One region of the Mixta calida genome, then DNA from elsewhere that is predicted to be linked to it. Evidence: predicted binding sites of a transcription regulator. Region 1 holds the regulator's gene; each other region holds the start of a gene.

What was found. Region 1 encodes PurR, which represses purine synthesis genes. Its sites were predicted from a motif close to CANGCAAACGTTTGCNTG; they were not measured.
Region 2: serA (phosphoglycerate dehydrogenase) is a predicted target of PurR. The motif match lies at 3,678-3,695, and genes of this name have one in related genera.
Region 3: gcvT (glycine cleavage system aminomethyltransferase GcvT) is a predicted target of PurR. The motif match lies at 4,145-4,162, and genes of this name have one in related genera.
Region 4: C2E16_RS18955 (NCS2 family permease) is a predicted target of PurR. The motif match lies at 2,595-2,612, and genes of this name have one in related genera.

The regions. Positions count from the first base shown of each region.
Region 1 is NZ_CP026378.1:2,095,008-2,102,587, reverse strand. It holds gene C2E16_RS09960 (C40 family peptidase) at 1-670, shown strand, start outside; gene cydH (cytochrome bd-I oxidase subunit CydH) at 731-820, opposite strand; gene purR (HTH-type transcriptional repressor PurR) at 1,105-2,130, shown strand; gene punR (DNA-binding transcriptional activator PunR) at 2,180-3,115, opposite strand; gene punC (purine nucleoside transporter PunC) at 3,227-4,411, shown strand; gene cfa (cyclopropane fatty acyl phospholipid synthase) at 4,715-5,863, shown strand; gene C2E16_RS09930 (riboflavin synthase) at 5,932-6,591, opposite strand; gene mdtK (MdtK family multidrug efflux MATE transporter) at 6,817-7,580, shown strand, end outside.
Region 2 is NZ_CP026378.1:3,606,388-3,613,967, forward strand. It holds gene pepP (Xaa-Pro aminopeptidase) at 1-242, opposite strand, end outside; gene C2E16_RS17195 (YecA/YgfB family protein) at 291-875, opposite strand; gene zapA (cell division protein ZapA) at 1,045-1,374, shown strand; RNA gene ssrS (6S RNA) at 1,415-1,598, shown strand; gene C2E16_RS17210 (5-formyltetrahydrofolate cyclo-ligase) at 1,708-2,301, shown strand; gene serA (phosphoglycerate dehydrogenase) at 2,357-3,595, opposite strand; gene rpiA (ribose-5-phosphate isomerase RpiA) at 3,877-4,536, opposite strand; gene C2E16_RS17225 (LysR family transcriptional regulator ArgP) at 4,727-5,638, shown strand; gene C2E16_RS17230 (oxidative stress defense protein) at 5,683-6,408, opposite strand; gene argO (arginine exporter ArgO) at 6,582-7,205, opposite strand; gene mscS (small-conductance mechanosensitive channel MscS) at 7,333-7,580, opposite strand, start outside.
Region 3 is NZ_CP026378.1:3,598,285-3,605,864, forward strand. It holds gene gcvP (aminomethyl-transferring glycine dehydrogenase) at 1-2,478, opposite strand, end outside; gene gcvH (glycine cleavage system protein GcvH) at 2,588-2,974, opposite strand; gene gcvT (glycine cleavage system aminomethyltransferase GcvT) at 2,996-4,090, opposite strand; gene ubiI (FAD-dependent 2-octaprenylphenol hydroxylase) at 4,635-5,834, opposite strand; gene ubiH (2-octaprenyl-6-methoxyphenyl hydroxylase) at 5,848-7,026, opposite strand; gene pepP (Xaa-Pro aminopeptidase) at 7,023-7,580, opposite strand, start outside.
Region 4 is NZ_CP026378.1:3,978,849-3,986,428, forward strand. It holds gene C2E16_RS18950 (Na+/H+ antiporter) at 1-923, opposite strand, end outside; gene C2E16_RS18955 (NCS2 family permease) at 1,134-2,483, opposite strand; gene C2E16_RS18960 (glutathione S-transferase) at 2,834-3,499, opposite strand; gene soxR (redox-sensitive transcriptional activator SoxR) at 3,541-4,008, opposite strand; gene soxS (superoxide response transcriptional regulator SoxS) at 4,099-4,527, shown strand; gene C2E16_RS18975 (diguanylate cyclase domain-containing protein) at 4,524-5,834, opposite strand; gene C2E16_RS18980 (YjcB family protein) at 6,377-6,664, shown strand; gene C2E16_RS18985 (ATP-grasp fold amidoligase family protein) at 6,742-7,580, opposite strand, start outside.

The DNA of each region.
Region 1 (7,580 bases):
AAAAACCACCAGTAAAAAAACGCGTACGGCGACGGCGGAAAAAAGCAAAGTCAAAAAGAAAGGCAAAACGGCAACCGTCGCGGTATCCCCAGCGTTAACCACGAAAAAAGGCCGCTCACCGGTTAAAACGGCAAAAGAGAACAGCGCAAAGAAAAAAAGTATGGCCAGGACGGCGAAGGCGCGCTATGGCCATCAGCGCGGCGATAAAAAGCAGACCAAGGCCCGTGGCCCGCTCGAAATGAGTAAGGCGCACCGCGAGCGTTATCAGAAAGCGCGTGAAACGGCGATGAACAAGCTGATGGGTCAGCTGGGCAAACCTTACCTGTGGGGCGGCACCTCGCCTCACACCGGCTTCGACTGCAGCGGTCTGGTCTGGTACGCCTATAAGGATGTGGTGAAATTTAAAATTCCCCGCACCGCCAATGAGATGTATCACTTGCGTGACGCCGCGCCGGTCAACCGTCAGTCGCTGGAAAAAGGCGATCTGGTCTTTTTCCGCATTAATAACCGCGGCGCCGCCGATCACGTTGGCGTTTATCTTGGCAACGGTCGTTTTATTCAGTCGCCGCGCACCGGTAAAGATATTCAAATCAGCCAGCTCAGCGATGATTACTGGGAGCGCCATTATGTCGGCGCGCGTCGCGTAATGACGCCAAAAACCATCCGCTAAGCGCGTTGCGCAACAAAAAAGCCTGTCTTGCGACAGGCTTTTTTTATACGCATCATCCGATCAATGCATGACAGCGGTTAAGCTGAAAGCGATGATCATCAGCAATGCTGCGACAGTGGTGCTTAACGACAGCTTTAAATCGGTGCTCACCCGGCCTCTCCTTTAACCACACAAACAATAACGGTATAGATTTTCCCATACTCACCGGTAAAAATCTCGTTTTCTTTGCGTCAGCTTGATAGAATCCCCGCCTTGCGTTGCGCAACACCGGCAAACCGTCGCTGTTGGCCCTTTTTTAAAGACGTCCCGCCTGCCAGACGTATCTCAGCCAGCACAATGACAATGGATAAGCACGCTGAAGCAGGCCGCGAGGACGCAAACGTTTAACATTAGCCTTATCAAACCCTTATGATAAGCGCAGGAGTATCTTTTTAATGGCAACAATCAAAGATGTCGCGAAGCGTGCCGGCGTGTCTACGACGACGGTGTCACACGTCATCAATAAAACCCGCTTTGTCGCGGAAGAGACGCGCGAGGCGGTGTGGGCGGCCATCAAAGAACTACACTATTCGCCCAGCGCGGTCGCGCGCAGCCTGAAGGTGAACCACACCAAGTCGATCGGCCTGCTGGCGACCTCCAGCGAAGCGCCCTATTTTGCGGAAATCATCGAAGCGGTGGAAACGCGCTGCTTCGCCCGCGGCTATACCCTGATTCTGGGCAACGCCCATAACGATCTGCAAAAGCAGCAGGCATATCTGTCGATGATGGCGCAAAAGCGCGTCGACGGTCTGCTGGTAATGTGTTCTGAATATCCTGAAGCGCTGCTGAAGATGCTTGAGGAGAACCGCAATATCCCGATGGTGGTGATGGACTGGGGCGAGTCGCGCGGCGACTTTACCGATACCGTGCTGGATAACGCTTTTGAAGGCGGCTACATCGCAGGCCGCTATCTGATTGAACGCGGCCATCGCGATATCGGCGTGATTCCCGGACAGATGGAGCGCAACACCGGCGGCGGCCGTCTTGCCGGCTTTATGAAGGCGCTGAACGAGGCGAATATACCGGTGCGCGAAGAGTGGATCGTGCAGGGCGATTTCGAGCCGGAGTCGGGCTACCGCGCCATGCAGCAGATCCTGGCGCAGAAGCAACGCCCTACCGCCGTCTTCTGCGGCGGCGACATTATGGCGATGGGCGCTATTTGTGCGGCGGATGAGATGGGCCTGCGCGTGCCGCAGGATATTTCGGTGATCGGTTATGATAACGTGCGCAACGCGCGCTATTTTACGCCAGCGCTGACAACCGTTCATCAGCCGAAAGAGCAACTAGGCGAAACCGCCTTCGATATGCTGCTGGATCGCATTATCAATAAGCGCGAAGAATCGCAAACGATTGAGGTGCATCCGACGCTTATTGAACGCCGCTCGGTGGCTGACGGCCCGTTCCGCGACTATCGTCGTTAATGCTTTACGTCATCGCGGCTTATCCCTGCCGCGACCTTTGCCTTGCCGCTCAGGATAATGCGCTATCCTGAGTGCTCTCTTCCTCACGCAGCCACTCCCGATTCAGCGTCTCCGTATCGCCCAGATAATCCAGCAGCCAGCTCAGCGCCGGCGAACCGCTCTGTTCCGACCAGCTGACGCAGCAGTGGCTGTCGGGAAAAGGCACCGGCAGCGGCAACTCCGTCAGTTCCTGCGTCGCCAGCAGCGGCGCGGCGAAATGGCCGGGCACCATGCCAACGCAGAGACCGGCGCGCAGGCAGTCGAAAGCGCTCTCCCAGTCAGGCACCACCAGCCGTCGCTGATTATCCAGTGTCCAGGTGGTGCGGCGCGGCAGCGCGCGCGAGGTATCCTCCAGCACCAGTGAAGGCCAGGGACGGATATCATCATCCTGCAGGCCGCCGGTCGCTGCGGCCAGCGGATGGCTGGCGTTAACCACGCAGCGCCAGTTGAGCGCGCCCATATCACGGAAGGCGAAGCGGCCGCCGACGGGGATAGCCTGCGTCGCGCCGATTGCCACATCGACACGCCCGTCCGCCAGCGCGTCCCAGACGCCGTTAAACACCTCCGGGGTGATTAACAGTTCCATATCGGGAAAATGGCGATAAAAATCGAGCACCAGCTGACGCGTGCGCTGCGGTTTTACAATGCGATCGACGGCGATGCTCAGCTGGCCGCGCCAGCCGTTCGCCACCTGCTGACACTGCCGACGCGTGGCGAGCATTTTTTTGATAACAGCGCGGCCTTCACGAATAAAAAGCTCGCCCGCCTCGGTTAATACCACATCGCGATGACGACGTTCAAACAGCGGCACCGCCAGCCAGGACTCCAGCTGGCGCACGGTATAGCTGATGGCGGAAGGCACGCGATGCAGCTCCGCGGCGGCAGCGGAAAAGCTGCCGGTGCGGGCGACGGCGTCGACCACTTCAAGGGCATGTTCTGACCACATTTTTTGCCTGCAAAAATTTTGAAATCAACCGGCAAATTTTAGCGTTTCACATTCAGAAAAACATCCTTTACCCTCGCGCCGTCTGTTCACCTGCTAATTAATGAGAAAGAGATGTCTGGTTCAAAAGGATTTATGCTTTATCTGGCGCTGCTCAGTACGCTGGGTTTTCTCGCCACTGATATGTATCTGCCGGCGTTCACCGCCATGCAGGAAAGCTTCCACACCTCCGCAGGCGTCATCAGCGCCAGCCTGACGGTATTTCTTGGCGGCTTCGCCTGCGCGCAGCTGATATGGGGCCCCCTTTCCGACCGCTTCGGCCGTAAGCCGGTCCTGCTGTTCGGCCTGGCGCTGTTTGCCCTCGGCTGTGCGGGCATGCTGTGGGCGAATGAGACCTGGCAGATGTTGACCTTGCGCTTTATCCAGGCGGTGGGCGTCTGTTCCGCCACGGTAAGCTGGCAGGCGCTGGTGGTCGATCGCTATCGCGGCGCGCAGGCTAACCGCGTGTTCGCCACCATTATGCCGCTGGTCGCGCTTTCTCCGGCGCTGGCGCCGTTGCTGGGCGCCTGGGTGCTGAGCCACTTTTCATGGCGGGCTATTTTCCTGACGCTGCTGCTGGTGACCCTGCCACTACTGTTCGCTACAGCCAGGCTGAAAAAAGCGCCGGCGGCGGCCGCGCACGATTCGCGTCCGCGCGCCGGCTTTTTCACCATGCTGACCTCGCGCGTCTACGGCGGCAACGTACTGATCTATGCCGCCTGCTCCGCCAGCTTTTTCGCCTGGCTGACCGGCTCACCCTTTATCCTGCACGATCTCGGTTTAAGTCCGGCGGATATTGGCCTGAGCTATATGCCGCAAACCGTCGCTTTTCTGGCGGGCGGATTCGGCTGTCGCACCGCGTTGCAGCGTCGCAGCGGCAGGACGCTGTTGCCTGCGCTGCTGATCTTCTATGCAATCAGCGTCGTGTCGCTGTTTATGGTGGCGATGAGCGGAAAAGCGACGCTGTGGGGCCTGCTGGCGCCGTTCTGCGGCATGGCGCTGGCCAACGGCGCCATTTACCCTATTGTGGTGGCGAACGCGCTGCTGCCGTTCCCGCAGGATACCGGCAAGGCCGCCGCGCTGCAGAACTGCCTGCAACTGGGCCTCTGCTTTTTCGCCAGCCTGGCCGTTTCCGGCTGGCTCAGCCATCCGTTGCTGACCACCAGCGCAGTGATGCTGTTTACCGTACTGCTTGCCGTGCTGGGCTATTTTCTGCAGCTGACGCGCGAGGCGCAGACGGAATCAGAAAACGCGGCCTGAACGCATACACCTGTGCGCCACCGCGCGCAGTGATTGGTTAGCACACTAACTGTTAGCCGTTGTATATTCCCTGCCGTGAGCATATACTCCTTGCAAGGCAGTTACTTATAATAACCAGTGCGTTTTTCCGGTCGGGTCGGTCCGCTTTATTACGGGCCCGTCTGACCGGCCTGTTCATTCAGTTTCAATCCTCTGTTAAACGTCGGATATCTGGCACACGGTTTTCCGTGAGATTTCTCACAACCCTGTAGAAATTGACTATTCTGTTTCTCAGGTTCGTATCACACAGGTGATGGAGAAGCTATGAGTTCATCGTGCATAGAAGAAGTGAACCTGGAGGAAAACCATTGGTATCGTATCGCCCATGAGATGTTGGAAGTGGCTGATATCGAAGTCAATGGCAATCGCCCCTGGGATATTCAGGTGAAAAACCCTGACTTTTTTAAACGCGTCTTACAGGAGGGATCCCTCGGTCTGGGCGAGAGTTACATGGATGGCTGGTGGGAATGCGACCGGCTTGATATGTTTTTTCATCGCGTGCTGAAGCACAAACTGGATCAACAGCTCCCTCATCATTTCAAAGATACTTTACGCATCGCCGCCGCGCGTCTGACTAATCTGCAGTCAAAAAAACGCGCCTGGATGGTAGGCAAAGAGCATTACGATTTAGGCAACGATCTTTTTTCGCTTATGCTTGATCCCTTCATGCAATATTCCTGCGCCTATTGGAAAGAAGCAGGCACGCTGGAAGACGCGCAACAGGCTAAGCTAAAAATGATTTGCGAAAAGCTGCAGCTGAAGCCGGGTATGCGTCTGCTTGATATCGGCTGCGGTTGGGGCGGCCTTGCGGAGTTCGCCGCACGTCATTACGGCGTAACGGTGGATGGCGTCACCATCTCCGCGGAACAGCAAAAAATGGCGCAGCAGCGCTGCGAAGGGCTGGACGTCAATATTTTGTTGCAGGATTACCGCGACCTGAACGATCAGTATGACCGTATCGTTTCGGTAGGCATGTTCGAGCACGTCGGCCCTAAAAACTACGCCACCTATTTCGACGTGGTCGACCGCAACCTCAAGCCTGACGGCCTGTTCCTGCTGCATACCATCGGCGCGATAAAAACCGATATGAACGTCGATCCCTGGATCGATAAATATATTTTCCCCAACGGCTGCCTGCCGTCGGTGCGCCATATCGCCGTAGCCAGCGAACCTCACTTTATTATGGAAGACTGGCACAATTTCGGCGCCGATTACGATACGACGCTGATGGCGTGGTATGAGCGTTTTCTACAGGCCTGGCCGCAGCTGGAAGCGAAATATGGCGAGCGCTTTAAGCGTATGTTCACCTATTATCTGAACGCCTGTGCCGGGGCCTTCCGCGCGCGCGATATTCAGCTCTGGCAGGTGGTCTTTAGCCGTGGCGTGGAAGGCGGCCTGCGCGTGCCGCACTAATTGCCAGCCTCTGCGCAATGCATAAAAAAACAGGCAATCCGATTGCCTGTTTTTTTTTTCGTCTGGCGTTACGCGTCCGCGTCGGTGGCGTCGTCAGCCCTACTCGCAGCCTGGGCCGCTTCGCGCTGCGCCAGTACGCGTTCAACGGTATCGACAATCGCCTGGGTATGCGGATCGATCTCAATATTGACGCGATGTCCCAGCTTTTTCGCGCCGAGCGTAGTGCGCGCCAGCGTTTCGGGAATTAAATGTACGCAGAATTTGGTTTTCGTCACGTCGCCGACGGTCAGGCTGATGCCGTCAATGCCGATAAAACCTTTATGCAGGATATATTTCAACAGCGAGCTGTCCTGCGGCTTAAACCAGATTTCACGGTTATTTTCCGCGTTTATTATCTTACAGATCTCCGCGGTGGTCATAATATGGCCGGACATTAAATGTCCGCCGATTTCATCGCTGAATTTCGCCGCGCGTTCAATATTCACCACGTCGCCCGGCTGCAAATCGCCAAGATTAGTAATGCGCAGCGTCTCTTTTACCAGATCGAAACTGACGCGGTCGCCGTTAATTTCCGTTACGGTCAGGCAGCAGCCGTTATGCGCCACCGATGCGCCCAGCTCCAGGCCCGGCAATAACGCTGGCGGCATTTTAACGATATGGGTGCGAAAGTTGGTTTTCTCTTCAATGGCGACCACTTCTGCGGTGCCCTGCACAATTCCGGTAAACATAAGTTAGCCTCAGTCTGTTTTTGCTGATATTAACATACTCTCCGTTGCAGACCAGGCAAGCTAACAGATGAAGAGCCCGCGGTGGGGAGCTATAAAATGCGGTTTCTTTGCGGCCGCGTTGCCGCTATGATCTTTCGCCAGCAACAAGCGTCTCTTCTACTCTTTATTATCCTGCCCGTCAGGGCGAACGCTTATTCATTCTTATAACCATAAAAAGGTGTTTACGTGCAGAAGTATCTGACAGAAGCGCGGCAGCTCTTAGCGCTGGCTATTCCCGTTATCCTGGCGCAGGTTGCGCAAACGGCGATGGGCTTTGTTGATACCATTATGGCCGGCGCGGTGAGCGCCACGGATATGGCAGCCGTCGCAGTGGGCACCTCGGTGTGGCTGCCCGCAATTTTATTCGGCCACGGTTTGATACTGGCGCTGACGCCGGTGGTGGCGCAGCTCAACGGCTCCGGGCGGCGCGATCGCATCGCCCGGCAGGTGCGTCAGGCTTACTGGCTTGCCGCGCTGGTGGCGGTGCTGATTATGGCGGTGCTGTGGAACGCCGGCTATATGATCCGCGCCATGCACAATATCGATCCGGCGCTGACCGATAAAGCGGTCGGCTATCTGCGCGCGCTGTTATGGGGCGCGCCAGGCTATCTCTTTTTTCAGGTGGCGCGCAATCAGTGCGAAGGCCTGTCAAAAACCAAACCCGGCATGGTGATGGGCTTTATCGGTCTGCTGGTCAATATTCCGGTTAACTACATCTTTATCTATGGCCATTTCGGCATGCCGGCGCTGGGCGGCGTCGGCTGCGGCGTGGCGACAGCGTCGGTCTACTGGGTGATGTTTATCGTGATGCGCCTGTGGATCAAACGGGCGCGTTCGATGCGCGACATCACCTTGCCGGGCTACTTCAGCGCGCCCGACTGGACGGTGCTTAAGCGCCTGACGCTGCTCGGCCTGCCGGTAGCGCTGGCGCTCTTTTTCGAAGTGACGCT
Region 2 (7,580 bases), 1.5 Mb from region 1:
TCGCGCACGCGGTTAAACAGCACGCTGTGATTATGCGTGTCGTCGCTTTTAATCAGCACCAGCAGCGCTTCAGGCTCGTTAAAGCCGGTGAAGTACCAGAAATCGCTGTTCTGACGGTAAGGGTATTCACTGTCCGCACTGCGCGTGACCTCCGGCGCGGCGAAAATCAGCGCCGCGCTGCCCGGTGCCATACTCGCCAGCAGCCTCTGGCGGCGCTGCAAAAAAGTATCCAGCGTAATCATCCGTATCTTCTCCCTGAGTGAGGCCGTCGCGCGGCGATAGCAAAACGATCAGTGTAGCGTCGGTTTTTTCATCTCCGGCGCGGTCGGCATCTCCGGCGGGTTGAATGTCTCGTGGCACAGCAAGGCCGCCACGCGCACATACTCAATCACTTCTTCCAGCGACTGCGCCAGCTCTTCGCGATCGTCTTCTTCTTCATCATAGCCAAGCTGAGCGATGGTGCGCAGATCGTCGATGGCTTCGCCAGCTTCGCCTTTTACCTTATCCAGTTTAGGCTGCGTTACGCCCAGCCCCAACAGGAAGTGGTTCACCCAGCCGGCCAGCGCGTCGGCGCGCTCAAAGACGCTGCTCTCTTCTTCATCGGGCAGCATCAGCTGGAACAGAAAACCTTCTTCTTCCAGCGTGTCCTGAATATGGCCGTGCAGCGCCTGCAGCGGCTGGGACAGCGACTGAGAGAACGCCAGTCCTTCGTTGGTCAGATCGTGAACCAGCGTTTTCCAGCTGTGATCTTTATTGCCACCGCAGACAATGCCGCTGATCAGGCCATGCATTTCAGCCGGTGTCATTCCCACGCCCTGTTGGCTAAGAGCGGACGCCAGCGCCTGATAGCCCGGCTGTGTGTTATCTGTAGACATACGCATTCATCATCGTTGGCGGATTAAGTTCGTGATATGCTACCACCAGGTGCCTTGGGGTTTCCAGAAAGGGCTTGTTTCTTCACACAAGGGTCGATATAGTGGCGCCCCTTCTGAGCCGGAGCAGGTTCAGAGCGATGCGGGCGCAGTAATCAGTCAGGAAGGTGGCATGTCTGCACAACCGGTAGATATTCAGATTTTTGGACGTTCATTGCGCGTGAATTGTCCGCCTGAACAGCAAGATGCGCTGAATGCGGCGGCGGAAGATCTTAATCAGCGGTTGCAAGATCTGAAAGTTCGCACTAGAGTCACAAATACAGAGCAACTGGTGTTCATCGCGGCGTTGAACATTTGCCATGAGCTGGCGCAGGAAAAGGTGAAAACCCGAGACTACGCTGCTAACATGGAACAACGCATTCGCATGTTGCAACAGACCATTGAACAAGCGCTGCTTGAGCAGGGTCGTATAACTGAACGCCAGGGTGCGAAGTTCGAATAATACTTTGCGGCCAACTGTGATACAGTGGCGGTGAGGTCAAATTTCTCTGAGATGTTTGCAAGTGGGCCAGTCCCCTGAGCCGATATTTCAAACAAACAGAATGTGACGCTCCGTAACCTGTGAGCATGCCCGGTCCGTCCGGGAAGCCTAATGGTTGCGACGGCATGTTCACCTTGAACCAAGGGTTCAAGGGTTACAGCCTACGGCGGCATCTCGGAGATTCCCTTCTTTATCCCTTTCGTTGTTGCTTTTCCCGGCGCGTTGCCGACGGGTTGAAAGTACTTGCCTCTGCTGTGTATAGTCGCAACACACCCGCAGGCGCAGGAAAATCCCATGTCTCACTCTCAGCTCGATCGCCAGGTTATCCGTACTCACGTCCGTCATTTGCGGCGCGGGCTGAGCGCTGAACAGCAAACCCTGGCGGCGGACAGCGTTGCCGAACATGCGCTAAACGTGGCGCCGGTGGATCAGGCGCAGCATATCGCCCTGTTTCTCTCCGTTGACGGCGAACTTAATACCCGCCCGCTTATCGCCCGGCTCTGGCAGCATCATAAGCAGGTTTATCTGCCCGTTCTGCACCCCTTTTCGCCCGGCAATTTGTTGTTTATCCGTTACACGCCGGAAACCGTGCTGACGCAGAACCGTCTGAGAATTCCCGAACCCCCGCTTGATATACAGAACCTGATTCCGCTCGATCGACTGGATGTAATGTTCGTGCCGCTGGTGGCGTTCGATCGCCAGGGACAACGGCTCGGCATGGGCGGCGGCTTTTACGATCGCACCTTGCAGAACTGGCGTCGGCATCGGTTTCTGCCGATAGGGCTGGCGCATGACTGCCAGCAGGTTGAGAAGCTGCCGTGCGCCGACTGGGATGTGCCGTTACCGGCGATTCTGACCCCTTCGCATTTCTGGCAGTGGGAAAAGTAAAACGCCGCCCTGAGACAGGACGGCGTGGAAACAACAACCAGAGCGCTTATCTCAATCAGTAAAGCAGGCGCGCGCGCATGGTGCCGGGGATCGCCTTCATCGACGCCAGCGCTTTATGCGCCGCATCCTGCTCCGCGTCGATATCGATCACCACATAGCCCATCGCCGGCGTGGTTTGCAGATACTGCGCGGCGATGTTGATGCCCTGCTCCGCGAAAATCTGGTTGATCGCCGTCAGCACGCCTGGGCGGTTTTCATGGATATGCAGCAGGCGGCTGACATGCTCGCCGTGCATCGGCAGGGAGACTTCCGGGAAGTTAACGGCGGAGAGCGTAGAGCCGTTGTCCGAATATTTCGCCAGCTTGCCCGCCACTTCAATGCCGATATTCTCCTGCGCTTCCTGCGTCGATCCGCCAATATGCGGCGTCAGAATAACGTTATCAAACTCGCACAGCGGAGAGCTGAACGGATCGCTGTTGGTAGCCGGTTCTTCCGGGAATACGTCAATCGCCGCGCCCGCCAGATGTTTGCTGGCCAGCACGCCGCACAGCGCCGGAATATCCACGACCGTGCCGCGCGAGGCGTTGATCAGCAGCGAACCGGGCTTCATCAGCGCCAGCTCCTCGGCGCCCATCATATTCTGGGTCGACGGCGTTTCCGGCACATGTAGACTGACCACGTCGCTCATATTGAGCAGGTCGGAAAGGTGCGTCACCTGCGTGGCGTTGCCCAGCGGCAGCTTGTTTTCAATATCGTAGAAGAAGACATGCATGCCCAGACTTTCCGCCAACACGCCCAGCTGCATGCCGATATGGCCATAGCCGATGATGCCGAGTTTTTTGCCGCGCGCTTCATACGAACCCGCCGCCTGTTTGTTCCAGATGCCGCGGTGTGCTTTGGCGTTAGCTTCCGGAACGCCGCGCATCAGCAGCAGCAGTTCGCCAATCACCAGCTCCGCCACCGAGCGGGTATTGGAGAAAGGCGCGTTAAATACCGGCACGCCGCGCTTCGCCGCCGCATTCAGGTCCACCTGATTGGTGCCGATGCAGAAGCAGCCCACGGCCACCAGCTTCTCCGCCGCGGCGAAGATCTCTTCAGTCAGCTGAGTACGGGATCGAATGCCAATAAAGTGCGCATCGCGGATGGACGCTTTCAGCGCGTCACTGTCGAGCGCACCTTTGTGATATTCAATATTGGTGTAACCTGCCGCGCGCAGATTATCCAGCGCGCTCTGGTGGACGCCTTCCACCAGCAGAAACTTAATTTTGTCTTTCTCCAGTGATACTTTTGCCATTTCCCGACCCTATTTTGCAGACTTCAGATGGGGCTGTGATAAGCCAGCCTTCTGCCAAAATATCAAAATTTACGCGCGCGGCAATACAAACGATTGCCTGCCGCTCAGCATGGCTGGGGGGCGAGAACAACAGATACGGCAGATTATGATGGCAACGACGGCGCAGGCAGGATGATAATGCTGCGCGTTACCGTTATGTGACATAAGTCACCAAATTACGCCAGCCAGAGAAAAGATGTTTTTCGACAAGAAATAACTGGCGCCTTGACGCGCCAGCAAGATCATTTGGTGATAGTTTTAACGCCGTCCGGGCCGCCAATCAACGCCACATCCGCACCGCGCGCGGCGAACAGGCCCACGGTCACCACGCCGGGCAGCGCGTTAATGGTGCGCTCCAGCTCAGTGGGATTGACGATGCTGAGATTATGCACGTCGAGAATAATGTTGCCGTTGTCGGTCACCACGTTCTGACGATACTCAGGCAGGCCGCCCAGCTTCACCAACTCGCGCGCCACATAAGAACGCGCCATCGGGATCACTTCGACCGGCAGCGGGAAGCGGCCCAGCACATCCACCTGTTTCGAGGCGTCGGCGATGCAGATAAACTTCTCCGCCACCGCCGCAACGATCTTCTCGCGCGTCAGCGCCGCGCCGCCGCCTTTGATCATCTGCATCTGCGGATTGATTTCATCCGCGCCGTCAACGTAGATCGCCAGCGAGTCCACTTCATTGAGATCGAATACCTGAATGCCGAGGCTCTTTAACTTCAGCGTGGAAGCTTCGGAGCTGGAGACCGCGCCATCAATCTGATGTTTGATCGAGCCGAGCGCGTCAATAAAGTGGGCGGCGGTGGACCCCGTGCCTACGCCGACGATGGTGCCCGGCGTGACATAGTCCAGCGCGGCCCAGCCTACTGCTTTTTTAAGTTCATCCTGCGTCATGGTATGTTTAAAACCTGTGCTAATGGTGTGCGCGTAGTATAAAACAAGCGCGGATTAAAGTGCGCGTTCGCCGCGCGGCGATTTGCCGCTTTGTAAGACAGCCCACAGATTGATGACCGCGCATAAGGTGCAAAGCGTGAATTTTATGGCATAGTGCCTTACCCATACCTGAAGGAGAGCCACAATAACAATGAAAAGACCCGATTATCGAACGCTTCAGGCTTTGGATGCTGTGATCCGCGAACGCGGCTTCGAACGCGCGGCGCAAAAATTATGTATTACCCAGTCAGCGGTGTCGCAACGCATTAAGCAGCTGGAAAATATGTTCGGCCAGCCGCTGCTGGTGCGCACCGTTCCGCCGCGTCCGACCGAGCAGGGACAGAAGCTGCTGGCGCTGCTGCATCAGGTCGAACTACTGGAGGATGAGTGGTTGGGCGATGAAAACGGCGGCACCACCCCGCTGCTGCTGTCGCTGGCGGTGAACGCCGACAGTCTGGCGACCTGGCTGCTGCCCGCGCTAAAGGATGTGCTGACCGATTCGCCGGTGCGCCTTAATTTGCAGGTTGAAGATGAAACCCGTACTCAGGAACGGCTGCGTCGCGGCGAAGTCGTGGGCGCGGTAAGTATCCAGCCGCAGCCGCTGCCCAGCTGTCTGGTCGATCGACTTGGCGCGCTCGACTATCTGTTTGTCGGCTCGCGCGAGTTCGCCGCGCGCTATTTTCCCAACGGCGTCACCCGCTCCGCGCTGCTGAAAGCGCCGGCGGTGGCGTTCGACCATCTGGATGATATGCATCAGGCGTTTTTGCAACAGAATTTCGATCTGTCGCCGGGCAGCGTTCCCTGCCATATCGTTAACTCGTCCGAGGCGTTTGTGCAGCTGGCGCGCCAGGGCTCGACCTGCTGTATGATCCCGCATTTGCAGATTGAAAGGGAGCTGGCCAGCGGCGAGCTGATCGATCTGACGCCGGGCCTCTATCAGCGCCGTATGCTTTACTGGCACCGCTTCGCGCCGGAAAGCCGCCTGATGCGCAAGGTAACCGACGCGCTGCTGGCGCACGGCCATCGCGTGCTGCGTCAGGAAGATGAGACGGTTCCCGGCTGAGGAACAACGATGTAAAAAAGGCGACCTGGCGTCGCCTTTTCGCTTTATGGATTGCGTTGCAGCTCAAACACCACATCCACCTGATCGTCAAAATGAATGCTCTGCTGCTCATAGGTCTGCGCGGCGGAGGCCATCGGCGCCGCGTCGGCTGCTTTATACATGCGCGCTATCGGCATCGGCTGATAGTTGGCGACATGGTAGCGCACGCTGTATACCGGCCCCAGCTTGGCGTTAAAGCCCTGCGCCAGCGCCGCCGCCTGCTGCGTGGCGTTTTCAATCGCTGCCTGACGCGCTTTCGCTTTGTAATCGTCCGGGTTCGCCACGCCCAACTCTACGGAGCGGATTTCATTCAGTCCCGACTTCAGCGCGCCATCCAGCAGGTCGTTCAGCTTATCCAGCTGGCGTAACGTCACCTGCACCTGACGCACCGCGCGGTAGCCCTTCAGCACCGACTTGCCTTCTTTGGTGTAGTCATACTCCGGCTGAGTGCGCAGATTGGCCGCATCGATATCTTTCTTCTCGATACCGTTTTTATTCAGAAAATCGAAATACTGGGCAACGCGATCGTCAGCCTGTTTTTTCGCTTCGGCGGCATCCTTTGAAGAGACGTTGACTTCGATAGCCAGCGTAGCAATATCGGGACGCGCGTCGACGCTGGCCTGTCCGGATGTCACGATATGCGGTCCGCCAGGCAGCTCATCGGCATGCGCCGCCAACGATCCGGCGCCTAATCCCATCATGGCAGCCAGTGCCAGTGCTTTCAGTTTCACGAACGGTCCTCCTTGAAGACAAAACAAATTAACGGGGCGCTATGCCGCGCCGCTGTGACGATGACGCAAGCCTGCCACAAGCACGCGGACGATGACATGCGTGTTCCTCTGAGTTTTTATTCTGGCAAAAGTTTCTTTTTTTGCCGCCCCGCCCCGTTTAATTATTCTGCCGCTCAGTGGAAACCGGCCAGCCCCTGCATCGCCAGCCGGAAAGCGATAACCCACATCACCAGGCCGACGAACAGATTGATGACGCGCTGCGCCCGGACGGTGCTGAGACGCGGCGAGAGCCAGGCCGCCAGCAGCGCCAGGCTAAAGAACCAGAGACAGGAAGCGCTGACGGTGCCGAGCGCGAACCAGCGTCGCGCTTCGGCGGGCAGCTGCCCGCCCAGGCTGCCCAGCACCACAAAGGTATCCAGATAAACATGCGGGTTCAGCCAGGTGACCGCCGCCAGCGTGGCGATAATCCGCCAGCGGCTCTGCTGCTTTATCTGGTCGCTGGCCAGGCTGATATTGGCGCTGAAGGCGGTGCGCAGCGCGCCCCAACCGTACCAGAGCAGAAACGCCACGCCGCCCCAGGTGACCAGATTAAGCAGCAGCGGCGACTGATTCAGCAGCGCGCTGCCGCCGAAGACGCCGGCGCAGATCAGAATAATATCGCTAAGCGAACAGAGCGCCGCGGTCATCACATGATACTGGCGACGAATCCCCTGATTCAGTACAAACGCATTCTGCGGTCCCAGCGGCAGGATCAGCGCGACGCCTAACGCAACGCCCTGAAGATAGACGGATAACATACATTTTCTCCCTGATAAGCATGGCGAAGGAGTGTATAGCGACGGATCGGCGGGGGGAAATGGAAAGAACTAATCGGGTATCAGCAGGGCTAATAGAAACGGGCGGGAAAGTTCCCGCCCGGTCAGCTTATTGCGCCTTCGCCGTTTCGGCCTCGGCAGTTTTTACCTGGTGCAGATGCACATCCATCTGCGGATAAGGAATGCCGATGCCGTGCGCATCCAGCGTGCGCTTGAAGTTTTTCATCAGATCCCAGTAGACATCCTGCAGATCGCCGCTGTTGCTCCAGCAGCGCACCACAAAGTTAAGCGACGAGGCGGCCAGTTCGTTCAGGCCGATCTGTACGCCGCGATCCTGCAACACGCGCGGATCGGCGT
Region 3 (7,580 bases), 1.5 Mb from region 1:
GGTCTGCTCTTTCAGCGGACGAATATCGAGAATACACTCGTGCGCCACGCGGCCATCACGTCCGGCATAAAGGATCGGATAAGCCGATTGCAGACGGCTGGCGATATAGTTCGCGTTAAGGATAGCGACGGCGCTGGCCTGCTTCAGCCCTTCCGCGCCCATCATGCAAATGTACATCCAGCTGATCGGCAGAATCGAGGCGCTGCCGAACGGCGCGGCGGAAACCGCACCCTGCTGCGTCAGCATGTCGTCAATCTGCACCACGCTGTGGCCCGGCACAAACGGCGCCAGGTGGGCCTTGACGCCGATCGGCCCCATGCCCGGACCGCCGCCGCCGTGCGGAATGCAGAAGGTTTTATGCAGGTTCAGGTGAGACACATCGGCGCCGATATAGCCCGGCGTGGTGATGCCGACCTGCGCGTTCATATTAGCGCCGTCGAGGTAAACCTGGCCGCCGTACTGATGAACGATCTGACAGACTTCGCGGATCGTCTCTTCATACACGCCGTGCGTAGAAGGATAGGTGACCATAATGCAGGAGAGCGCCTTGCCCGCCTGCTCCGCCTTCTGGCGCAAATCGTGCAGATCAATGTTGCCCTGCTTGTCGCAGGCCACCACCACTACCGACATGCCGGCCATCTGCGCCGACGCCGGGTTGGTGCCATGGGCGGAGCTGGGGATCAGACAGATATGGCGTTCGCCTTCGCCACGGCTTTCATGGTAGCGACGGATCGCCAGCAGACCGGCGTATTCGCCCTGCGCGCCGGAGTTAGGCTGCATGCAGAGCGCATCATAACCGGTGAGCTGCACCAGCCACTGCGACAGCTGGGCAATCATTTGCAGATAGCCTCCCGCCTGCTCGGCGGGACAGAACGGATGCAGTTCGGCGAATTCCGGCCAGGTAATCGGGATCATCTCAGCGGCGGCGTTAAGCTTCATGGTGCAGGAGCCGAGCGGGATCATCGCCTGATTAAGCGCTAAATCCTTTTTCTCCAGACTGTGCATGTAGCGCATCATCTCGGTTTCGCTGTGATAGCGGTTGAAAACCGGATGCGTCAGCAGCGGCTGTTGACGTTGCAGCGCCGTCGGAATTGAGCCGCTGTTGGCTGCGACTGCGTTATCCAGCGCCTCAATATCCAGGCCATGCTCGTCGCCGAGCAGGATCGCGAACAGTGTGGCGACATCTTCCCGCGTGGTAGTCTCATCCAGCGTAATGCCGACCGCATGATGGATATCGGTACGCAGGTTAACGCCGAAGCTGAGCGCGCGCGCCAGCACCGCCGCCTTATCGTTTACCTCAACGGTAAGGGTATCGAACCAGTGTTGATGGCGCAGCGTCAGGCCGCCCTGCTTCAGGCCAGCGGCCAGAATATCGGTCAGGCGATGGATGCGCCCGGCGATGCGCTTCAGTCCTTCCGGGCCATGGAATACGGCATAGAAACCGGCAATATTGGCCAGCAGCACCTGCGAGGTACAGATATTGGAGTTCGCTTTTTCACGACGAATATGTTGCTCGCGCGTCTGCATCGCCATGCGCAGCGCGGTATTGCCCGCGGCGTCGCGCGAGACGCCGATAATGCGCCCCGGCATTGAACGCTTGTATTCATCGCGCGCGGCGAAGAAGGCGGCGTGCGGCCCGCCATAACCCATCGGCACGCCGAAACGCTGGGCGGAACCGAAGACGATATCCGCGCCCTGCTTGCCCGGCGCCTCCAGCAGCACCAGCGCCATAAAATCGGCCGCCACGCTGACGACGACGTTGCGCGCCTTGAGATCGGCGATGAGTGCGCTGTAGTCATGCGCTTCGCCGGTGGTGCCGATCTGTTGCAGCAGCACGCCGAACAGCTCGTCATGATCGCGCGCGCGCTCCGCTTTATCGATAATCAGCTCAAAGCCGAAGGTCTCCGCGCGGGTTTTCACGACGTCCAGCGTCTGCGGATGAATATCCTCGGCGATAAAAAATTTGTTGGCGTTCTTCAGCTTGCTGACGCGTTTGGCCATCGCCATCGCTTCCGCCGCCGCCGTCGCTTCGTCCAGCAGCGACGCGGAGGCGATATCCAGCCCGGTCAGATCCAGCGTCAGCTGCTGGAAGTTCAGCAACGCCTCCAGCCGGCCCTGCGACACCTCCGGCTGATAAGGGGTGTAGGCGGTATACCAGCCCGGATTTTCCAGCAGGTTGCGCAGGATAACGGGCGGCGTCAGCACCGGCGTATAGCCCATGCCGATATAAGATTTGAAACGCTGGTTGCGGCTGGCGATCGCTTTCAGTTCCGCCAGCGCCTGATGTTCCGTCAGCGCATCGCCGACAGCGGGCGGCCCCGGCAGCTGAATGTCGGCCGGCACGATGCTGGTGATTAACGCATTGAGCGAGCTGGCGCCGATCGCCTGCAGCATGCTTTCCTGCTGCGCGGGAGACGGGCCGATGTGGCGTTCGATAAAGGCGCCAGTATGTTCAAGCTGGCTGAGTGTCTGAGTCATGAATCGTCAATCCTGAAGAGCTGGCTACGGCTGGTGATAACGAGTCGTCTGTCGCGGCCCGTAAAGAGAGCCGCCCGCGCCTGACTGCGCGCGGACGGCCCGCCTGAAGTTATTCGTCGATGGCGGCCTGGTAGCCTTCGGCGTTCAGCAGCTGTTCCAGTTCGGACTCATCGCTCGCCTTGATGCGGAACAGCCAGCCTGCGCCGTAAGGATCGCTGTTCACCAGTTCCGGCGACGCTTCCAGATCGGCGTTTACCGCGACGATTTCGCCGCTCAGCGGCGCGTAAATGTCAGAGGCGGCCTTGACCGATTCGGCGACGGCGCAGTCATCTCCGGCGGCGAAGCTGGCGCCCGCGTCCGGCAGATCGACAAAGACCATATCGCCCAACAGCTCCTGCGCATGTTCGGTAATGCCTACGGTGTAAGTGCCGTCCGCTTCCTTACGCACCCACTCATGACTTTCACGATATTTTAATTCGTTTGGCACATTGCTCATCGCCGCATTCTCCTGAAATAGTTACTGAGCGACCGGCTTACCGGCGCGGACAAAAATAGGTTTGGTGACTTTTACCGGCATTTCCCGGTTGCGAATTTGCACGATAGCGCGTTCGCCGATGCCTGCCGGCACGCGCGCCAGCGCGATGCTGTAGCCCAGCGTGGGCGAGAAGGAGCCGCTAGTGATAACGCCCTGGTGCAAGTTGCCCTGCGCGTCGGTGAACATCACCGGCAGTTCATTACGCAGCACGCCCTTCTCCGTCATGATCAGGCCCACCAGCTTGTCGGTACCTTTTTCACGCTGCAATTCCAGCGCCTCCCGACCAATAAACTGGCGATCGGTCGGCTCCCAGCAGAGCGTCCAGCCCATATTCGCCGCCAGCGGCGAGACGCCTTCATCCATTTCCTGACCGTAAAGATTCATGCCCGCTTCGAGACGCAGCGTATCGCGCGCGCCCAGCCCGGCGGGCTTCACGCCAGCGGCCAGCAGGCGCTGCCACAGCCCGGCGGCCTGCGCGTTCGGCAACGCGATTTCATAGCCGCTTTCGCCGGTATAACCGGTGGTAGCGATAAACCAACCGTCCGCCTCGACGCCGAAAAAGGGCTTCATGCCGCTTACCGCCTGGCGCTGCGCGTCGCTGAAGACCGTTTGCGCTTTCTGCTGCGCCTGCGGTCCCTGAACGGCGATCAATGCCAGATCGTCGCGCTCTTGCAACGTGACGCCGAACGGCTGCGCATGCTCGCCGATCCACGCCAGATCTTTGTCGCGCGTAGCGGAGTTAACCACGAGGCGAAACCATTCTTCGGTCATAAAGTAAACAATCAAATCGTCAATCACGCCGCCCGATGCGTTGAGCATCGCGCTGTAGAGCGCCTTGCCCGGCTGCGTCAGACGCGCAACGTCGTTGGCCAGCAGGATGCGCAGAAATTCCCGGGTGCGCTCGCCGCGCAGATCGACAATGGTCATATGGGAGACATCAAACATGCCGGCATCCTGACGCACCGCATGATGTTCATCGATCTGCGAGCCGTAGTGCAGCGGCATCATCCAGCCATGGAAATCGACCATGCGGGCGCCGCAGGCCTGATGCTGTTCATACAAAGGAGTCTGCTTCATAACATTCCTGTGCGTTAACGGGTTGGGTAGACGCTAAATGTGGCTAAAACGTCCGACGCAAACGTTCTCTTTGCCCTGACGTTACCACTGAACGCCGGTTTTAACCATAAGCTAAACAGGGGCGAAACGGCGTCGGCATCGTCCGATGTCTTTGGGATTGTGCAGAATTTTTGACTACAAAAATGCGTCATAAGGCACATAACGAACAACAGACGCGCAACAAAGCCGTTTAAAAACCAGACAGCGGATAAATAACGTGAAAATCGCCCGGCACAGAAAAGACTTACTCATGAGCAAAAGTAATGCGAAGCAGGGAGTGAAATTAGAATAATTCAAATGAGCGCGCGAAAAGCGTGCGCGCGCCTCAAAATGGTGCGAATCGCGTTGGAGCCTCGAATAACGTCGCGTCAGGGCGGGGCTGAGCACCCCAACGCCTTCAATACGCTTAGAGAAAAGATGCGTGAGGGCAACAGGCATGGCGCAAAAATGAAAAAGGACCTTTCGGCCCTTATTGAAGAGATGTCTCAGCGCAATGAGAAAGATATCAGCGCAGCCATTCCGGCAGATCGTGCAGCCCCATCGCCTGTTTCAGCAGGCGCGGCTTCACGCCAGGCAGGTTGTCCGCCAGCCGCAGGCCGACGTCGCGCAGCAGCTTTTTTGCCGGATTATTGCCGGCAAACAACTCACGAAAGCCCTGCATGCTTGCCAGCATCACGGCGGCGCTGTGCTTGCGCGTACGCTCATAGCGACGCAGATAGAGATGCTGACCGATATCTTTGCCCTGCTGATGCAGGCGGCGGATTTCGCCTGTCAGCTCGGCGGCGTCCATAAAGCCCAGGTTGACGCCCTGCCCCGCCAGCGGATGAATGGTATGCGCGGCGTCGCCGACCAGCGCCAGCCGGTGAGCGGCAAACTGGCGGGCATAGCGCGCCATCAACGGAAAGGTCTGGCGTTCGCTCTCTACCTTGCATAGCCCCAGACGCATATCAAACGCCACCGACAGCTGCTGGTTAAACAGCTCGGCGGGCATATCACGTAGCCGCGTCGCTTCCTGTGGTGACAGCGACCAGACGATTGAACAGAGATGCGGATCGCTGAGCGGCAGAAACGCCAGGATGCCATCGCCGTGGAACACCTGACGCGCTACCGCCTGATGCGGCTGTTCGGTGCGAATATTGGCGACCAGCGCATGATGGTCGTAGTCCCAGAAGGTTAACGGGATATCGGCTTTGCTGCGCAACCACGAGTGGGCGCCGTCGGCGCCGATCAGCAGCCGGGCGCTCATCATATTGCCGTCTTCCAGCGTAATAAAGGCTTCGTTATCGCCGAAGGCGACCTGTTGCAGCTGCGCCGGCGCCAGCAGCGTGATATCGCTCAGCTGCTGCGCGCGCTGCCAGAGCGCCTGGTGGATCGCCTGGTTTTCAATGATATGGCCAAGATGGCTGACGCCCTGGGGCTGATCAAATTCAATACGGCCAAAGCTGTCGCGATCCCATACTTCCATACCGTGATAGCTGCTGGCGCGCAGCGCCAGAATCGCTGACCAGACGTCAAGATGCTGTAACAGACGCTCGCTGGCCGCGTTAATGGCGGAAACGCGCAGTCCGTGCGGTTCGTTGGGGTTAAACGCGTCCGGCGCCGCTTTCTCCAGCACCGCGATACGCAGCCCGCAGCCCTGTAAGCCGCAGGCGACCGCCAGGCCAACCATACCGCCGCCGGCGATCACCACATCATAAGTTTGCATTGAAATCCTCTTTTCAGCGCGTTACCCAGCCCAGCGTCCGCTCCGCCAGGCGGTTGCGCAGCCAGGGTAAATTATCCATTGTCATCAGGCCGAGATTACGCCCAACGACCAGCGGCAGGTAGCGGTTGGCGAACAGCCGCACCAGCCCATCCGTTATGCCGATCGTGGCGTCACGATCGGTTGCGCGTCGTTGTCCGTAGCGCTGCAGCACGGCGAAGCTGCCCGCATCCTGCCGCTCGCGATGCGCCGCCGCCAGCGTTTCCGCCAGCGACATAACATCGCGCATGCCGAGATTGAAGCCCTGTCCGGCGATCGGGTGCAGCGTCTGCGCCGCGTTGCCCACCAGCGCCAGCCGATGCGCGACCGTCTGGCTGGCCATTTGCAGCGCCAGCGGATAGCTGTGGCGCTGCCCCACATGGGTAAAACGCCCCAGCCGCCAGCCGAACGCCTGTTGCAGCTCCGCTAAAAAGGTCGCGTCGCTCCAGCCGTCGATGCGTGTTTTCGCTTCCGGCGGATGACACCAGACCAGCGAACTGCGGCCGTTCGACATAGGCAGCAGCGCCAGCGGCCCGTGTTGCGTGAAACGTTCAAACGCCCGCCCCTGATGGGCGATCTGCGTCGTCACGTTGGCGATAACCGCGATCTGCTGGTAATCCTCGCTGCGCCACTGAATGCCGCAGGCGGCGGCGATATGCGAACGGGAACCATCCGCCGCCACCAGCAGCTGTCCATCCAGCTTTTCGCCGCTCGCCAGCGTGACGCTGACGCCATCCTGCCGCCGCTCAACCCGGCTGACCGTTTCCGGGCAGCGCAGCGTCACGCCCGGCGCTTTGCGTAGCAGCTGATAGAGCCGGTTGCCCACCTCATGCAGCTCAACCACATTGCCCAGCGCCGCAACGCCATAATCGGCGGCGTCGATATTCACAAAACCGGCGTGCCCGCGATCGCTAACGTGCACATGGGTAATCGGCGTGGCGCAGCTCGCCAGCGCAGGCCAGAGGTTAAGGCCCGCCAGCTGCTGGCAGGTGCCTTCCGCCAGCGCGATCGCCCGTCCGTCATAGCCTGGATGCGCGCGGTCTCCCGGCGCGACCGCCTCAATAACTGTTACCGGCAGTGCGCCCTGAGTAAGATGAGAGATCGCCAGCGCCAGGGTTGCGCCCGTCATGCCGCCGCCGGCAACGATCACGCTCATGCCTGTTGCGCTGCCGCCATCAGCGCTTCGATAGCGTCAGCGTCTTTCACTACGCTATCGGTAAGATTTTCATTGCCCTGTTCAGTAATCAGGATGTCATCCTCAATGCGCACGCCGATGCCGCGATATTCCGGCGGCACGTCGGCGTCCGGCGCGATATAGAGTCCCGGCTCGACGGTTAACACCATGCCCGGCTCCAGGATACGACCGCGATCCGGCGTGCCGTAGTTACCGACGTCATGCACATCCAGCCCCAGCCAGTGACTCAGCCCGTGCATAAAAAATTGCCGGTGCGCATTTTCCGCGATCAGCTGCTCGACGTCGCCCTGCATCACGCCAAGTTCGACCAGCCCGCTCACCATGACGCGCACGACCTCTTCGTTCACCTGACGGATGCTGACGCCGGGACGAAACAGCGCAAGCGCCTTGTAGAGCGAGGCCAGCACGATGTCGTAAATCGCGCGCTGCGGCGCGCTGAATTTGCCATTCACCGGAAAAGTGCGGGTAATATCGCCTGCGTAACCGTGGAATTCGCAGCCCGCATCGATCAGCAC
Region 4 (7,580 bases), 1.9 Mb from region 1:
TCGGCGTTCGCCTCGGTAATCGAGGTTTCCAGAATGCCAGGCAGTTGCAGGCCGAGCATCAGGAACACCATGCCGTTAAACACGAATTCCAGCATCTGCCAGACGCTGTTGGCGCGCAGGCGCATCGCCAGCGGCGCGCGGCGCATAATGCCGGAGCGGGTGATCATCATACCGGCCGCCACCGCCGCCAGGATGCCTGATACGCCAAGATGCTCGGCGATCAGATAGGAGGCGAACGGCAGCAGCAGCAGCAGTACCGTCTGGGTAGTGGGATCGTCGCCGCTCAGACGGCTGAAAAGACGCAGTGATTTGCCGAACAGCCAGCAGACCGCAGCGCCCGCCAGCAGGCCGCCGATCGCCACTTTCAGAAACTCTACGGTCGCGCCGGAAACGGTAAAGACCATCGTTCCCATCGCCACCGCAACGGCGAACTTGAGCGACACCAGGCCCGACGCGTCGTTCATCAGCGCCTCGCCCTGCAAAATTGACATGATCTTCTTGGGAATGCGCCCTTCGCCGACGATGCCCGACAGCGCCACGGCATCCGTCGGCGACAGCACCGCCGCCAGCGCGAAGGCGGGCACCAGTGGAATGCCCGGCACCATCCAGTAGATCAGATAGCCGATGCCCACGACGGTGATCAGCACCAGCACTAAGGCCAGGCCCATGATTTCACGGCCATGATGAAGAAACTCGTTAACCGGCGTTTTCCAGCCGTCGGCGAACAGCAGCGGCGGAATAAACAACACCAGAAACAGCTCCGGGTCAAAATCGACATGCAGGCCGAAAGTCGGCCAGGCAAGCAGCGCGCCCGCGGCGATCTGCACCAGCGGCAGCGGGATTTGAAACGGGATAATACGGGCGGCGACGCCGGAGAGCGACACCACTAACGTCATAATGAGAATAGTAAAAAAGATTTCCATGCTTTCCTTATAGCCTCTTCCGGCAGGCATATGTGAATCGATTACCCTGGGGGTGCCCCGTTAGCAGTGTAAAACAAAACGTTAAACCTGTTAAAAACAAGGCGTGCGATTCGCAACGCTTCAGGACGATTCTCTGTTTATCAGGCGGAAGGCAGGAAATGCGGCGGAAGGAAGGAACATGGCGCGGCATCGCTGCCGCGCCAGACAGGATTAAAGCGCCCAGCCGCCCGCGTAAAAAGCGACCAGCGCCACCGCGATAATCACGGTGCCGATATTCAGCTTGCGCCATTCGCCAGCGAACAGACGACCAATCACCAGCCCGCCGAAGCCGAGCATAATGCCGGTGACGATATTGCAGGTCAGGACGATAAACACCGCCGTCACCAGCCCGGACATCGCGTCGACGAAATCGTTGAAATCGATTTTCGCTACGTTGCTCAACATCAGCAGGCCGACATACATCAGCGCGGGCGCCGTAGCATAGGCCGGTACTAAATAAGCCAGCGGCGACATAAACAGGATCAGCAGGAACAGCAGGCCGACCACGATCGCCGTCAGGCCAGTTTTACCGCCCGCCGCCGTGCCGGCCGCCGATTCGATATAGACCGCCGCGGGCGAGGCGCCTACCAGCCCAGCGAAAATACTGCTGATGGAGTCAGTGGTCAGCGCCTTGCCGCCGTTGATGATCTGCCCCTCTTTATCCAGCAGATTAGCCTGCCCCGCCACCGCGCGAATGGTGCCGGTGGCGTCGAAAACTGCCGTCATCACCAGCGCCAGCACGCTGGGCAGCACCGCCGCCTGTAGCGCGCCGCCGATATCCAGGCTGAACAGCAGCGAATGGCCGTTAGCGTCACTCAGGCTCGGCATGGCAAACAGCCCTTTAAAACTCACCGCGGGATCGAACGCGAGGCCAATCAGCGAGATGGCGATAATGGTCAACAGGATGCCGCCTGGCACGCGACGCTTCTCCAGGCCAAAAATCACGGCCAGGCCCAGCAGCGACATAATGACCGGAAACGAGGTGAAATGCCCCAGCGCCACCGGCAGGCCCGGCGCCGGATTTTTCACTACCAGCCCGACGCCGTCAGCGGCGATCAGCAGCAGAAACAGCCCGATGCCGATGCCGGTGCCGTGCGCCACGCCCATCGGCAGGTTGCGCAGAATCCAGGCGCGAATGCCGGTGGCGGAGATCAGCGTAAACAGCACGCCCATCAGGAATACTGCGCCCAGCGCGACCGGAATGCTGATCTGCTGCCCCAGCACCAGGCTAAAGGCGGTAAAGGCGGTCAGCGAGATCGCACAGCCAATCGCCATCGGCAGGTTCGCCCACAGGCCCATAATGATCGAGCCGAAGCTGGCGACCAGGCAGGTAGAGACGAAGACCGCCGCCGGAGGAAAACCGGCTTTGCCCAGCATGCCCGGCACGACGATAACCGAATAGACCATCGCCAGAAAGGTCGTTAAACCGGCGATAATCTCCTGACGCACGCTGCTGCCGCGCGCTGAGATCTGGAACCAGGCGTCAAGCGAACGGCGCGCAGGTTGTGAAGGAGTGGACATGTAAAACCTCGTTATTTTGGATGACAGCCTGCGCGACGCTGGATAACGCATCGTCGTCTTTATTCCCTGGATGAAGACCGGCGTGCAACTCGTTGCCCGACGCCTGCTAAAAAAGCAAACGTTTACCTCGCCGCGCGAAAAGGGGCCGAAAAGCGACCTGTAAAAAGGCAAACGATTATCCTGCCTTTTCCGGCATATTTTCAACTGCTGTTTGTAGTCAATTCAGCACAATTAACAAGCAGCGCGCCGGAAGGCGTGAGGTAAGACAGGAAGGTTCAAAGAAAAAAAAGGGATAACTGTCGGACGGCTAAGATTTTTTTACTCCTTGCCGTCCATGAGCCTGAGGCGGCTTAGTCCGGCAAATTCAGTTCGCCACCCTGCTGAATCGCCCGCTGCCAGGCGGGACGGCGGCTGATTTTATCCAGCCAGGCCTGTGTAGCGGGCATGCCATCCAGCCCGCCGCGCGCCGCCAGCCCCTGAATGGGGAAGCTCATCTGAATATCGGCCAGCGTCAGATGCTGTCCAGCGAACCACGGCAGCCGGGTCAGATGCTGTTCGATAAATTGACGGTGCGTGGTCAGCTGTTTATCGAGAAAGCCTTTACGGACGCCGTTGCCGAACGCCGCGCCGATCGGGCGTAGCAGCCACGGCACCGGCGGCTTGCCCATGCGGCTGAAGATCAAGCGCATCACCACCAGCGGCATCAGCGATCCTTCCGCATAGTGTAACCAGTAGCGGCATTCAAGCGCTTCTTCCTCATCCAGCGGCGTCAGCAGCCGGTTGCGATCGTAACGCCCGACCAGATATTCCAGAATCGCGCCTGATTCCGCTACGACGCGGTCGCCATCGGTGATTACCGGCGCTTTGCCCAGCGGATGCACTTTTTTCAATTCCGGTGGGGCGAGCATCGACGCCTGACGCTGATAGCGCTTGATTTCATACGGCAGCTCCAGCTCTTCCAGCAGCCAGAGAATACGCTGCGAACGGGAGTTATTCAGATGATGAACCACGATCATGGCAGGCTCCAGAAGTCATGCGTCAGCCTCCAGTATAGCGGCTACTCCTCTTCGCGCTGCGGATCGAGCAGGATGGCGCCGGTGCCCTCTTCAGCCAGTCGATCGTTGGGGTTGCGCAGCGGACAATCGCGCATCGATAAGCAGCCGCAGCCGATGCAGCCGTCCAGGTCGTCACGCAGGTGCGTCAGAGTTTCGATGCGCTTGTTCAACTCGGCGCGCCACTGCTCGGTCAACGCCTCCCAGGCTTTCGCCGAAATGCGCTTATCGACCGGCATATGCGCCAGGCTTTCGCTGACCGTCGCCAGCGGAATGCCGATGCGCTGAGCGATTTTAATGATCGCCACGCGGCGCAGCACGTCGCGGCTGTATCGCCGCTGGTTGCCACCGTTGCGCGTGCTGGCGATCAGCCCTTTCGACTCATAAAAATGCAGCGCCGACACCGCTACCCCGCTGCGCTTCGCCACTTCTCCTGGCGTCAGCACCGGTTTTGGATAATTGCTTTTTTTCATTTTTACGCTTTACCTCAAGTTAACTTGAGGAATTATACTTGCCCACCATCAAACCCGCAAAGCGCAAAATCTAATCAGAAGGACGTCGTCATGATGCATAAAGATATTATTCATTCTCTGACTGACTGGATTGATCGGAACTTAGATAAAAATCTTTCCATTGATGAAGTCGCAGCCAAAGCTGGCTACTCCAAGTGGCATCTGCAGCGGATGTTTCGCGCCGTCACCAGGCAGACGCTGGGCAGCTATATCCGTGAACGTCGGCTGACGCTGGCCGCGGAAGCGCTGACCCTGACGCAGCGTCCGGTATTTGATATCGCCATGCAGTACGGCTTTGATTCGCAACAGACTTTTTCCCGCGTTTTCCGCCGCCAGTTTTCGCAGACGCCGACCGCCTATCGTCACAGCATGCGTCGCCAGAACGCGCTGCGTCAGCGTCCGGCCGCCTTTCCGCGCGGCGATGCGATGAGCAGCTTCGCCCAACGCACCACCGGCGTCTGCTGCCCGGTCAGCGGTTAAAACACGGCGTCCGGCCCGGCCTGAAGGATTTCAGACTGCGGCTGGCTCTGCCAGAGCGGCGACAGGTACCAGCCGCCGCCCAACGCTTTTATGTGGTACATGGCGGCATCCGCCTGCGCCAGCAGCCCTTCCGCCGAGCGTGACGATTTGCCCAGCGCCGCGCCGATGCTCAGCGACCAGACGATCGGGTTGCCGTCGGGCAGGATCAGCGGCGCTTCCATCGCGTTCATAATATGCTGCACTACGCGCGCGACCTGCGACGGCTCGCTGATATCGCGCAGCAGGATGGCGAACTCATCGCCGCCGAGCCGCGCCACCATATCTGTCTTCCGCACCTGCCCGCGCAGCCGCTGCGCGGTGGCGGTAATAATGGCGTCACCGGCGGCATGGCCCCAGGTATCATTGATCTGCTTAAAACGGTCGCCGTCGATAAACAGCAGCGCCAGCTTGTGACGCTGGTCGTCATCGGCAAAGGCGCGGCCCAGCGTCCGTTCAAAGGCGATGCGGTTAGGCAGTCCGGTCAGGCCGTCATGACTCGCCTGATGCACCAGGCTGTCATGTTCCTGCTTCATATTTTTCTGCCATTCATCCAGCTCCTCCAGCAATATATTGAAATCATGGCTCAGCGCATGCAGCTCGGCGATCTCTGCTTCCGGCACCCGGCGCGCGAAGGCGCGACGTTCGCGCACGTCGCGCGTGACCGAAGTGATGCTTTGCAGCGCCTGCAGAATGCCGGCGTGCATACGGCGGGAGAGCAGCGAAGCGAGCGTAGCGGTGGTCATCAGGCTCGCCGCAAGCCAGGCGAACGTCTTATAGAGATACTGAATGACCTCGTAGGCGTTGCCGACCAGCCAGATACGCCCCACCTCCTCGCCTGACTGCATCACCGGCGTGCTGACCGGCTGAGGAAACAGCCAGCGCGCAATCAGCCGTTCGATGGTGTTTTGATGCTGATGCGGAGAAGCGTGCCAGCCAGCCAGCAGCTGCCCCTGGCGATCGTAAACGCGCGCCCAGGCAAAGCTGCCGCGCTTGCCGATTTCCGCCAGCGCCTCGCGCACGATCTCACCGTCGCCCTTCACGACCGACGACTGCACCGTAAAGCTGAGGGTGGAGGCGAGCAGTTCCAGATTGTTTTCCGCATAGTTGCGCAATGCGATCAGCGAGAGCGTAGAGAGCGAAATACCGGAGATGGTCATCGAGACGACGATGATGATCAGATGAATACGCTGCAACGATTTACGCAGCGTAGGACGCGGAAGCGGCTTCATGCTGGCAACATCGTTCCGATCTGCGCTGCGGTTAGACATTGCTTACCCCGCATGCGAAACCGCTCAACGAAGCATCGTTCGGCAACGGACGACACCCCAGATATACGTCAGAGGCAAAAAGCACCCTTGTCATAATTTCATCCTGAATAAGATTGGCACAAACAGGGCGTGGCAGAGATGGCAAAAAGCACGCCGAATCTGGTAACGCTGAGTGGTTAAACCTGTACGAGAGAGCCTATCCGGCCCATCACGCAGGTACAACGACCCAGACTGTCAGATTCATCCCAAAGCCCTGCGGCTGTTATGGGTTTGCTGAAAAAACATCTTATTAGCCGTACCGCTACGCCAGGTCCGCAAGCGAAATCAGAGTCGTCCTGGCGCGCGGATACGTGCGATCCCAACGTATCAAACCGTTACCGTTCGGTGTAAATTTTGTTCAACTTTTAAAAGCCAGTGATATAATGTGATTCAGGTCACACTTTGTGTGTTGTACATCGACGACCGGTAAAGACTCCCTGGCATCTTTATCGCGTTCTTCACTTCAGGCGTCAGGGTAGATAAAGAAACAGAGGTTGCATGTTATGGCTACGCTTACCGCCAGCCTTGTTGTAATGCGTTGGGAATTACTGAGCGCCGTATTGATGTTTTTCGCCAGCACGTTTAAAACCAAATGCCGTCAGACGAGCCATCCGGTTATGGCCTTTCTGTTTAGCGGCATTGGCGTGGGCGTGACCTGTTGGTTTGTCGCCGGTCTGCTGGGCATGACGTTCAGTATGGAAAATATGAATAATTTCCTGAACATCATGAAAGAGGCCTTTATTAATATCATGAGTCAGACGCCGCCTGAATGGCCGATGCCGATGCCCTGATAACCTGCACGATAAAAAAAGCGAGCTGCCCGGCTCGCTTTTTTATTCGTCCTCTATTCGCCCACGCGCCCGGACGCTTATACTTTTTTCAGCATCGCTGGCAGCGTAACATCGGTGACGTCCGCCACCCCGACTGGCGCCTGCGGCGTAACAATGCGATCCTGCAACCACATTTCGCCCATCATTTTATTCAGGCCGCGATCGAGTCCGGTGACCAGCCCGGCGCCAGGCGTAAAGGTTAATTCGCCGAACCAGATCTGCTCTTCATGGATATACCAGTCAACGCGCACATAATCGAAATCTTTCGCCAGCGTCTTACTCAGGGCTAATGCGTGCTCCAGCTTCGGCATCATCGGGTTAATATCCAACCCGGTATCACGAATTTTGTACCAGGCTTCCTGAAGATTATTAACGTAGAAATTCATCGACAGCGCCGGATTGCTGCGGTTATAGATCACCTGCAACACATATTCAAAATTGCCGTCTTTTTTATTGAACATGTGAAATTTATAATCGATCGGCGCGCTTTTCCCGTCGCCTATATACTGCTCCACCAAAATACGTGGCTTGATATAGCGATAGTGAATCTCACGGGCTTCTTCAGAAAAGTCTTTGCGCAGCCATTCATGGCAGCGATTCACAATCAGCTGCTTTTGCAGGCTGTCCGGCTCTTCCAGCAGAATTTCCACCATGTTGGAGCCGTGGTTCGGCTTAACGACCGTGTTCTTCAGGCTCGGCAGACTCAGCAACGTCGTGGGGTCGCTGGTCTCATGCACCAGCGGAATCAGGTACTCTTCGCCAATCACATCAGCGATATAGTCGCGTACCGTAAATTTATCGGAAAGCTTGCTGTAGCGTACGTAGTCGCCGTTGACGAACTTGCGGTACAGCACCTTTTCGTTGAACAGCTTGGGTT